DNA from 2 places in the Virgibacillus byunsanensis genome. Region 1 is predicted to be linked to the other one. Evidence: predicted binding sites of a transcription regulator. Region 1 holds the regulator's gene; the other holds the start of a gene.
What was found. Region 1 encodes LexA, which represses DNA repair genes until DNA is damaged. Its sites were predicted from a motif close to CGAACATATGTTCG; they were not measured.

Region 1 (6,214 bases):
TCTTCCGTTATTTAATAAATGATTCAACATGTTTTACAACATTGTTTACTGTAAATCCATATTCCTCTATTACTTTATCACCATTAGCAGAAGCGCCAAATGTATCAATTCCTAATACTAAACCGTTTTCTCCGGCATAGCGTTCCCAACCGAACGGTGAACCCATTTCAATTGCTACTCTATTTTTAACTTCAGGTGGGATGACTGAATTTCTATAGGACTCATCTTGTTCATTGAAGCGATCCCATGATGGCATACTAACCACACTAACATCTATACCTTTTTCTCTTAATGCGCCTTGAGATGCTACTGCTAATTGTACCTCAGAACCAGTAGCTAATAATAAAGCGTCAGGTGTATCTTTCTCAGAAGCACTTATTACATATGCCCCTTTCTTAACACCTTCATAAGCATTTTCCTTAGTTCCTTCTAATGTAGGTAAGCCTTGTCTAGTTAATACTAATGCTGTTGGCTTTTTAGATTCTAAAGAAAGTCTCCATGCAGCTTGTGTTTCATTTCCATCTGCTGGTCTGATTAATGATAGACCTGGCATAGCACGTAATGAAGCCAGCTGTTCGATAGGTTCATGAGTTGGGCCATCTTCACCAACAGCAACCGAGTCATGTGTAAACACATATGTTACAGGCGTATTCATAATTGCTGATAATCTAACAGCAGGTCTTAGATAGTCACTAAACACAAAGAATGTACCTGCATATACTTTAAGTCCACCATGTAACGCCATACCATTCAATGCTGCTGCCATGGCGAATTCACGAACACCAAACCATACATTTCTTCCAGCATAGTTATTTCTAGAAAAATCTTCTTCATCTTTAATTGTTGTTTTATTAGATCCAGCTAAATCTGCACTTCCGCCAAAAAAGTAAGGAACAGCTTTTGCTATTTCATTTAAAACTTCTCCAGATGATGCTCTAGTGGCAAGCTTATCTTTGCCGGCTTCATAAACTGGCAAGTTCTTTTCCCAATCATTAGGAAGTTCCCCATTCATTGCAAGTTTCAATTCACTTGCTAATTCCGGGTACTTCTCTTTATAAGCTGCAAATAATTGGTTCCAATTATCTTCGGCATCTGCCCCATTTTTTACGATCTTTTCTTTAAAATCAGCATACACTTCTTCAGGAACATGAAATTCTTCATGTGTCCACTCATAGTTTTCTTTTGTTAATTGAACTTCATCTTTACCAAGTGGCGCACCATGTGATGCAGCTGAAGCAGATTTGTTTGGTGAACCATATCCTATCACTGTTTTCACTTCAATTAATGTTGGCTGATCAGTAGTTTTTTGAGCTTCCGTAATTGCACTTCTTAATGCTTGGGTATCGTTTCCATCCTCAACACGAATTACTTGCCAACCATATGCTTTAAATCGTTGGTCTGTATTATCTGAAAACGCACGATCTAATTCACCGTCTAAGGAAATATCGTTTGAATCATATAATGCAATAAGTTTACCTAAACCTAAATGACCTGCTAATGATGCTGATTCATGTGATATACCTTCCATTAAGTCTCCATCACTAACAAGCGCATACGTATAATGATCAATGATGGAAATGTCATCTTTGTTATATTTAGCAGATAAATGTGCCTCTGCCATAGCCATACCAGTAGACATTGCTAAACCTTGACCTAATGGTCCAGTTGTTGCCTCTACACCATCTGTGTGATGAACTTCTGGATGCCCAGGTGTTCTAGAATCCCATTGACGGAAATTCTTTAAGTCATCAATCGTTACATCATACCCGGACAAATGCAGTAAACTGTATAACAGCATGGAACCATGACCTGCTGATAATACGAATCGATCTCTATTAAACCATTTTGAATGTTTTGGATTGTGATTCATAAAGTCTGTCCATAACGTATACGCCATAGGAGCAGCACCCATTGGTAAACCTGGGTGTCCAGAGTTAGCATTTTCGATTGCATCAATTGATAGTGTACGTATTGTATTAATTGATTGTTGTTCAACGTTTTTTACCATGAAAATTCCCCTTTCAATTTTAAAGGCTTACTGGCTTACTGTATCCTTTCTCATTCTATAATGAAACATAGCTAGTAACAAGCAATAACAGAAACATCTTGAAAAAGTGAAAAACAAGTTAATGTTTCTTATTTCGTTCTTGCATATCTCTAACCTTTTTGGGAGTTACATCATTTCCTTCTGGATCCATTACGGTCATCGTTTTAAATTGGTTTTTAAAAGACTTTCTTACATTTTTTAGATACTCTTGTCTCAACTCTTGTTGCTCTTCTTTTTCTTTTGATGTTAAACCACTGTTTTTTGCTTTTTTGGCAAGTATATTTATCCGTTGTAATTTTTCTTCAGAAATCATTTAGCTCATCCTCCTTTGAAACATAGAAAAAGCAAGAACTAAAGTGCAGTTCTTGCTTTTTTATATTACGCTTTCTATTGGTTATATTCAAGCATTTTGGTACTCCTGGAAACGACGGTGTACAGTTGCTTTGGAAACAGAAAATCCTAGCCCATTAAGAGTCTTTGTAATCTCATCGAAAGAAAGTTTATTTTCCCTTAATCGTACCACTTCTTCAATTGGGAATTCAATTCGTTCCCTTCCAGGTGCTTTAAACTTGTTTGAAAAGTTTTGTGTCGGATCAAATCCGTTATCAACTGCTTTTTTCATACCTCGTTTGATTTTCGTGTTATGTAACTTACGCTGGTATTCTTCTACAATACCTACTATTTGTAGAACCATTGAATCTGACTCAGATAATACCAGTTCTCCGTCATGGCTACCTGTATAAATGGTAATGTTTAATTTCTGCAGTTGATGAAATAAAGCAATTTTAGTATTACCGCGACCTAGTCGTGTCTCATCTTGTATGAGTAGGATGTCTGCTTTACCGGATGAAAAGTAATCTAGCATTTTAAAAATACCTTCCCGGTCTATTTCATAACCACTCATCTGTTCCTCAATACAATCAAAAACAGTAAATTGGTTTTTACTTGCCAAAGCAGTCAGTTCTTCTCTTTGTCTTTTTAATGAGGTTTCTTGTTCTTTTTTATCTGTACTTACTCGACAATAAATAATAGCATTCAACCCAATTACTCCTTACTATAAAATCACATATATTATGCGCTAGTTATCATTGTGAAATATAAAAATCCTAACGTCAATGCAAAAGAAACTAAATAAAATACATCCGTTTTTGTCACTTTTTCAAACATATAAATCAGCCCCTTCAAATAAAGTAAGAACTTTTGTTCGTGTTCATCTCTGATATCATTCTAAACCGAACATATGATCTTGTCAACAGATTCGCGAACGAATGTTTGCTTTTTCATATACCAAGTGATAAACTATCATTAATAAATCCTATGCGCGAGGTGTTCGCTAGATGACAAAACTTTCAAAAAGACAACAAACAATACTGGATTACATTAAAGAGGAAGTATCGCATAAAGGTTATCCACCTTCTGTTAGAGAAATAGCTGAAGCTGTTGGTTTGGCTTCAAGTTCTACTGTACACGGGCATTTATCAAGGTTAGAAAGTAAAGGATTCATAAGAAGAGATCCTACTAAACCAAGAGCGATTGAAGTTCTTAATCTATCAGAGGGAAGTAGCATACCTAGAGAAGAAGCACGCTATGCTCCAGTAATCGGTAAAGTTACAGCAGGTATACCAATAACAGCAGTTGAAAATATCGATGAATTTATTCCTTTACCAAGCTCAAGTGCAGGACCAGATGAGAATGTATTCGTACTTGTTATTGAAGGTGAAAGCATGATAGAAGCTGGTATCCTGGATGGGGATATGGTTATCGTGAAGCAGCAGAATACTGCACAAAACGGTGACATTGTTGTAGCAATGACAGAGGAAGATGAAGCAACTGTAAAACGCTTTTTCAAAGAGAAGGATCATATCCGTCTGCAACCAGAAAACGCCACAATGGAACCATTGATTTACCGAAATGTAACGATCCTTGGAAAAGTGATAGGGTTGTATCGAAACATTCATTAATCGGATTATGATTTACATTAAGAAACCCCTTGATATATTTTTTATCAAGGGGTTCTTTAGTATTACTAAATTATTTAACTTCAAGCTTTAATATGAAGTTAGATATTGTTCGCGTTCCCACGGGTGTACAGTTGTACGGAACATATCCCATTCAATTTCCTTTGCTTCGATGAAGTGTTCAAATAAATGTTCACCTAGTGCATTTACAATGGTACTATCTTTTTGCATCTCTTCTAAAGCGTCTATTAATGTAGCAGGTAAATCTTTAATACCATTTTTCTCACGCTCTGCACGATCCATTACGTAAATATTTCGGTCAACTGGAGTAGGAGGAGTTAGTTTGTTTTCAACCCCATCTAATCCTGAAGCTAATAATACCGCCATCGCCATATATGGATTTGCTGATGGATCAACACTTCTCACTTCAATTCGTGTACTTAAACCACGTGAATAAGGAATTCGAATCAATGGACTTCTATTTGCTCCAGACCAAGCCACATAACAAGGTGCTTCGTATCCAGGAACGAGTCTTTTATATGAATTAATAGTTGGATTCGTTACTGCAGTGAAATTTGTTGCGTGTTTAATGACTCCTGCAGTAAATTGGTATGCAACATCACTTAGCTCCATTTCACCAGATTTATCAAAAAACATATTCTCGCCATCTTTAAATAGTGACATATTTACGTGCATTCCAGAACCATTAACACCAAAAAGTGGTTTTGGCATAAATGTAGCATGTAAATTGTGTTTCCTTGCAATTGTTTTAACAACTAATTTAAACGTCTGAATATCATCAGCATGTTTAACTGCATCCGAATACTTAAAATCTATTTCATGCTGTCCAGGTGCAACTTCATGGTGAGATGCCTCAATTTCAAATCCCATTTCTTCTAGCTCTAAAACGATATCACGTCGACAGTTTTCACCTAAGTCGGTAGGTGCTAAGTCAAAGTAACCGCCTCTATCATTTAATTCTAATGAAGGATCACCTTTCTCGTCTAATTTAAACAAGAAGAATTCTGGTTCTGTCCCAATGTTAAATGCAGAGAATCCAAGCTCCTCCATTTTCACTAAGTTACGTTTTAAGTTATAACGAGGACACCCTTCAAACGGTGTACCGTCTGGATTATAAATATCACAAATAAAGCGTGCTACTTTTCCTTTGTCAGATGTCCAAGGAAATACAACAAATGTACTTAAATCAGGACGTAGATACATATCTGATTCTTCAATTCGAACAAACCCTTCAATAGATGATCCATCAAACATCATCTTGTTATCAAATGCTTTATCCAATTGACTTAATGGAATCTCGACATTCTTGATTGTACCTAGCATATCCGTAAATTGTAGACGGATAAAACGTACGTTTTCTTCGTCAATCATTTTCATAATCTGTTCTTTAGTTAAAGTAGAACTCATGTATTCTCCTCCTATTTTTTAATGGAAATTTATATTAACACTTAAAAAAGTATTAAACATATAGTTGTTTGACTGAATAAGAAAACCTTTTAGGTTAAAGCGCTATCTCTTACCTGTTCGGGTCTAGTGGAAAAACCTTGATAGCTCTCCTTGTCTTAGACTTGACTTTCCAAATCTACCAGCTTGGATCAATTCATTTCTGAGTAATTTACGTAATTCTTTATCAGTTAATGTTTGGTCTGGAGCTTCTTCTGTGTAAGTATTGCTAGGTTGTTCCTCTTTGATAAGTAAGAGTTTAATGCCGGCCATATTAATGCCTTTATCCAATAAATCTTTAATTTCAAGTAGGCGATCTACATCATTAAAAGAGAACAATCGTTGATTCCCACTCGTTCTAGCTGGATGCACTAATTTATGTTCTTCGTAATATCGAATTTGTCTGGCTGTTAATTCTGTAAGCTGTTTAACTATACCTATTGAAAATAAGGGCATAGAACGACGCTCCTGATCGTCCATCATGCATAACCCCTTTCCTTATTATATTTTAAAGTATACAATATGTTAACTACTTTGTCAAAACAATGTTAACTATCCTAACATATATGGGGGCGTAAGTATTTTTAACAAAAACCTTTTGTACTTGATTAGGTTGACATAGAAGTAAAGCAAAAAGAGTTGTGTTAACCAACTCTTCATCTTTCACCTATTCTAACAGGTGTTTTATCGCTTCTTGCAAGGCAATTTTTACATGGGCATATGTTAACCCCCCTTGCACAAAGGC
Region 2 (6,214 bases), on a different contig from region 1:
AATAACCTTGGCTCCAGTTCGCCTATGGAGAACCCACAAATTGGACAAGCATGATTTTCATTAAACATCAATTCTTCTTCTCCAATAACATCGACTATGATCTTTCCTTCACCCAACCCAAGTGCTGTTTCTATAGAATCGCTTAAACGACTAGCTACACCGTCCTTTACAACAATCCGGTCGACAACTACTTCAATAGAATGTTTTTTGTTTTTTTCAAGTTGAATATCATCAGTTACTTCTCGCATTTCTTTATCCACCCGGATACGAACATAACCTTCTTGCTTCAGCTTTTCAAAGATCTTGGCATGCTCACCCTTACGACCTGAAACAACAGGTGCCAGAATTTGCATCTTTGTTCGTTCGGGATACTGTAAGATACGGTCTACCATCTGCTGTACTGTTTGTGAGCTAATTTCAATTCCATGTTTTGGACAAGTAGGCCGACCAACACGTGCGTATAATAAGCGCAAATAATCATAGATTTCGGTTACTGTACCAACGGTTGAACGTGGGTTTTTACTTGTCGTTTTTTGATCAATTGAAATGGCTGGGGACAAACCTTCAATTGCATCAACATCTGGTTTATCCATTTGCCCTAAGAACTGACGTGCATACGCCGATAATGATTCAACATAACGTCGTTGACCTTCTGCATATATCGTATCAAACGCAAGTGAAGATTTACCGGATCCGGATAATCCTGTTAAGACTACAAGTTTATTTTTCGGTATAGTTACGTCAATGTTTTTTAAATTATGGGCTCTGGCACCTTGTATTTGAATTGATTTACTAGGCATGGATAAGTCATCCTTCCGCTTTAAGTTCAAGTAATATATCACGAAGTTCTGCAGCCTTCTCAAAATCAAGCGACTTTGCTGCTTCCTTCATTTCCTTCTCCATTTGTTTGATTACTTTTGATTTTTCTTTTTTCGTTAGCTTTGCAAGACTCTTTGTCTTCTCTTCGGTACCGTCCTGGTCCTCAGCAGCTACAGTAGCACGAATTACATCACGTACATCTTTTTTAATAGTAGTTGGTTTAATTTCATGTTTTTCATTAAATGCATGTTGTATTTCACGGCGACGTGTTGTTTCATCAATTGCCACTTGCATCGAGTTAGTGATCCGATCAGCATACATGACAACTTCACCGTTTTCATTTCGTGCTGCACGTCCCATGGTCTGTATAAGGGAACGTTCTGATCGTAAGAATCCTTCTTTGTCCGCATCAAGGATCGCAACTAGTGAAACTTCTGGAATATCTAAACCTTCCCGTAATAGATTAATTCCAATAAGTACGTCATACTTTCCTACACGTAAGTCACGAATTATTTCAATTCGTTCCAATGTTTTAATCTCAGAATGTAAGTATGCCACCTTGATCCCTATTTCTTTTAAATAATCGGTTAAATCCTCTGACATTTTTTTCGTTAATGTCGTAACAAGAACGCGTTCATTACAAGCAGAACGCTTATTAATTTCACCGATTAAATTATCAATTTGACCATCAATTTTCCTTATATCAATCTTAGGATCCAACAACCCTGTTGGACGTATAATTTGCTCTGTCATATCAGGAGTATGTTCTAACTCGTATGGTCCAGGAGTTGCAGAAACATACACAAGTTGGTTGGTTTTCTTTTCAAATTCATCAAATTTCAAGGGGCGATTATCCATTGCTGATGGCAATCGAAAACCATGATCAACCAACACTTGCTTTCGAGCTTTATCACCATTATACATGCCTCGAATCTGTGGTAGTGTAACATGTGATTCATCGACAACTACTAAGAAATCATCTGGAAAGAAATCCAGTAGTGTGTATGGGGTTGACCCAGCTTCTCGAAATGTTAAATGTCTCGAATAGTTCTCAATTCCAGAGCAAAATCCCATTTCCTTCATCATTTCAATATCATAATTTGTACGCTGTTCTAATCGTTGTGCCTCTAGAAGTTTATTCTCATCACGCAATTCTTTTAGACGTTCTTCTAATTCCTTCTCAATATTAACAATTGCTTTTTTTAACTTTTCCTCACGTGTAACAAAGTGTGATGCTGGGAAAATGGCAATATGCTCACGGTCACCCACAATTTCACCAGTTAATGCATCTACTTCTCGTATCCGATCGATTTCATCTCCAAAAAACTCAATCCGGATGCAGTGTTCTTCACGAGATGCAGGGATAATTTCTACCGAATCCCCACGTACACGAAACGTACCACGCTGAAAGTTTATATCATTTCGCGCGTATTGAATATCCACGAGATCGCGTAATAACTGATCACGATCCTTTTCCATTCCCATTCTTAAAGATAGTACTTGACTACGATATTCTTCTGGTGAACCTAACCCATATATACAAGACACACTTGCAACAATTAATACATCACGTCGTTCAAATAAAGATGATGTTGCTGAGTGTCGAAGTTTATCAATTTCATCGTTTATGCTTGCATCTTTTTCAATAAATGTATCGCTTGATGGCACGTATGCTTCTGGTTGATAGTAGTCATAATAACTAACAAAGTATTCAACAGCATTATTTGGAAAAAACTCTTTAAACTCACTATACAGCTGTCCTGCCAGGGTTTTGTTATGTGCAATCACAAGTGTTGGTCTATTTATTTCTGTAACAACATTGGACATCGTAAACGTTTTTCCTGTACCGGTTGCTCCAAGTAATGTTTGATGCCGCTGCCCCGATTGAACTTTATCTACTATTTCTTTTATTGCATTTGGTTGGTCTCCCCGTGGCTCGTATTGCGCCACAAGTTCAAACTGATTTATCACAAGGCAAGCCTCCGTTCATCTTCCTACTTAATAGTTTATCATAATTATTTATATAGTTTAACATAGATACGAACAAATATTCGATTGTTTTGATTAGAATTTATTTACTACTACCCGTTTATTTATATGAAAAATCATTCACAAAGGTTTCACAGGATTAACATTGTTTCCGTTTGCTCTCTATCCTATAATCAAGTTAGCTCTTACTATTATTTGAAAGGAACATATCTATGAAAAATATATCATACCTATTTTTATTCATTATTATCGTTGTTTTATCAGCTTGTGGTCAAGAAGAAGACTCCAGTAGTGGTAACAATGAGGATGCTGTTCAAGCAATTGATGTTCAATTAGAAGCTCCTGAACAAGTAAATGCCGACGAATTGACCGTTTTCTCGGCAACCGTTACTCAAGCTGATAACCCTGTTGAAGATGCTGATGAAGTTGATTTTGAAATATGGAAAGACACTGAAAAAGATGAAAGCGAAATGATCGAAGCAAAACATGAAGGAAATGGTGTCTATGCAATTGAAAAGGCATTTTCTAAAGAAGGTATATACATGGTTCAATCCCATGTTACTGCACGGGGAATGCACGCCATGCCACAAAAGGAAGTACGAGTAGGTGATGTGGAGCCATCTGCAGAAGCAGAATCCGAACACGATGACGATAGTGATCACAGCGATTCCCATGTATCGATCCAGCTTCATCAACCAGAAAATATAACTGTTGGTGATTCCTATGATTTAACCGTAGAGTTACAACATGAAGACCAGGCCCTTGAGTCTGCAACTATTTCACTAGAAATTTGGCATGAAGGAGCAGAAGAACATAATTGGATAGAAGCAAACGAAAACTCCCCCGGCCAATACGTAGCTGAGGTTACCTTTGATGAGCGCGTTGATTATGTTGTTAATGTACATGTAAAAAAAGAAGATATTCATGACCATAAAGAATTTACTTTTCATGTGAACTAAGCGAAAATCAATAAAACATTAGCAGAATAATTGCTAATGTTTTATTTTTTTATTTATGATTTCTTCTAGTATGGTCGTTATTGATTTACTTTCTAGGCTTTGATTATAGACTTGTATTTTTTGATTCAAATAATTTTGCTTTGCGCTATCCTGAAAATAACGTAACACTTGCTGTTCTACATCGCTATCTTTGTCTAATGGCATGATGACGCCTAATTGTTCCAATTGCTCCACATTTATTCTTTCTTGTCCAGGAAGAGGATTATAAACAAAAGTGGGCTTACCTTTCTTTAAACATTCACTTATGGTGACCCCTCCTGGCTTTGTTATAACTGCATCTACCTTATCGTACAATCTATTCATTTTCATACGTGAAGTGATATATGGCAGTGGTGTGACAAGTGAATTCTCCTCATTACACAACCGGTGATACAATGCCTCATTTGTACCACAAAGTACATAATAGTGAACCTGACCGTCTGTATTTGTTACTAACTTCTCTAAAGTTCCAACCCCTAAATTCCCTCCTGTAACTAAAACGGAAATTGGCTGTTCCTTAGTACTATAGCTCTTGTTACTAATCTCGTTTCCATTAAAGGCAGGATGAACAGGGATTCCTGTAACATAAATACGATTTTCAAGTACTCCTTGTTCCAGCAAATGATCTTTCACATGTAAGGATGGTGCAAAATGATAATCAATTCCTTCTAGTCCCCACACACGATTTACAAAAAAATCAGTATAAACATTCACAACAATATTATTTAATTTTCCTTGTTGTTTCAAAACACCAGCGATATTTGAGGGCAGACAATGTGTACAAAATAGAATGGTTGGGTTCTTCTCATTCATCAGTCGTTTGAAGAAATACATAAATAATGTTTCATAGAGGTGATTGCGATTCCGCCGAGAAACCTTTTTATATGCTGACTGATAATAAAGCCAATTATAAACGTCTGGTAAAAGTTTGATCCATGTTAGATATGTGGACGATACAAGCTTTTCGATTCTTCCATAGCTATATGATAATATATCAACTTTGTCACAGTACAGTTCATCTTTACAGTTTTGCAACTCATACATTAATGCATCTGCGACATGATGATGTCCTGATGGAATCTGCATAAATGGTAAAAACAAGGCCTCTTCCTTAACTTGAATCTCTTTCATACGTCCATCTCCATCTGTTTCCTTTTGGATTTATCCTTCAATTACCAATGAAATGACAACAAATACATGTTATACTCTCTATTCGGAGAGGAGAGACTAACATGATTTATACAATTTTATCTATTGTTATAATTGGTTTTCTTATCTATAAAGCTTATAAAAACACACAAGATATAAAGATAAATAATATAAAGATAGCGTCAAAATCAGTAACTAGTTCAACAGAATCATTATCCATTCTGCATCTTTCAGACTTGCATTTAGAAAATATTTCACTAAAGCCCGAACAATTGGCTAAAAAACTAGAAAACAAATCTGTGGATTTAATCGCCCTAACCGGAGATTTTCTGGATCGCAAACGTAGTATCCCCAAATTGATTCCATATTTGAAAGTATTAAACGACATTCAGCCAAAGTATGGAATATATGCAGTTTTAGGGAATCATGATTATGTGTTAAAGGAAAATGATTTAAACACCTTAAAAAATGTTTTGACACAATACAATTGCACCGTATTACAAAACTCGAGTGAAACAATAACAGCAAACGGACAAACCATAAACATTATTGGTATAGATGATTACAGTACAAACCGAAGTGATGTTTCCATGTCATTCCAGCAAGTAAAACAGGGAACGAATATTATCTTAACCCATGACCCAACTGTTGTACTTGATATGGCAGAATATAAATTTGATTATTTAATGGCAGGCCATTTTCACGGAGGTCAAATATGTTATCCAAAAGCATATCATCTCGCAAAAATGGGTAAGCTCGCACAAAAAAACATTATAAAAGGCTTGCATATGCATAACAGCGCCCCTTTTTATATAAGTGAAGGACTAGGACAAACCGGCGTAAATATCCGTGTAGGAAGTAGACCTGAAATTACCTTTCACGACCTTTCTATCCAAACAAAAGCTAGTTAAACATTAAAGCGTGTACCTTTTTACTAAATTACTTTTGGACATGAATAAATACACTGGTGTGCTATCATCTATTGTATTTGCCAAAAGATTAATTGGTATGAAGGTACTTTTTTTAAAAAACCGATAATACCTATTTTTAATAGGAAACACTTCAAACCCCAGTCGACTAGCACCTCTATAAAGAGTAGTAATACCAATTATGCCTTTAATATTCTTATTTCCATAATTGCTTTCCACATAATTAGCGAGCCGCGGCAAAGAACGTTTAACCATATGGTAAATGAATACCGCCTTTTTGACCTCACTGGTAGTGGATTGTAGTTCATTAATCATTCGAACATTATGCAA

Region 2: the regulator LexA is predicted to act here: its motif matches at 2,860-2,873, upstream of uvrB (excinuclease ABC subunit UvrB).

What each region holds. Positions count from the first base shown of each region.
Region 1 covers NZ_JBHTKJ010000012.1:90,726-96,939, forward strand. Annotated here, with positions in the region: gene tkt (transketolase) at 8-2,008, opposite strand; gene ACFQ3N_RS05660 (DUF896 domain-containing protein) at 2,127-2,360, opposite strand; gene ACFQ3N_RS05665 (YneB family resolvase-like protein) at 2,448-3,086, opposite strand; gene lexA (transcriptional repressor LexA) at 3,385-4,008, shown strand; gene glnA (type I glutamate--ammonia ligase) at 4,096-5,433, opposite strand; gene ACFQ3N_RS05680 (MerR family transcriptional regulator) at 5,557-5,949, opposite strand; gene ACFQ3N_RS05685 (methionine gamma-lyase family protein) at 6,137-6,214, opposite strand, start outside.
Region 2 covers NZ_JBHTKJ010000026.1:74,411-80,624, forward strand. Annotated here, with positions in the region: gene uvrA (excinuclease ABC subunit UvrA) at 1-800, opposite strand, end outside; gene uvrB (excinuclease ABC subunit UvrB) at 808-2,790, opposite strand; gene ACFQ3N_RS10725 (FixH family protein) at 3,021-3,767, shown strand; gene ACFQ3N_RS10730 (MGDG synthase family glycosyltransferase) at 3,801-4,937, opposite strand; gene ACFQ3N_RS10735 (metallophosphoesterase) at 5,039-5,866, shown strand; gene ACFQ3N_RS10740 (YkoP family protein) at 5,870-6,214, opposite strand, start outside.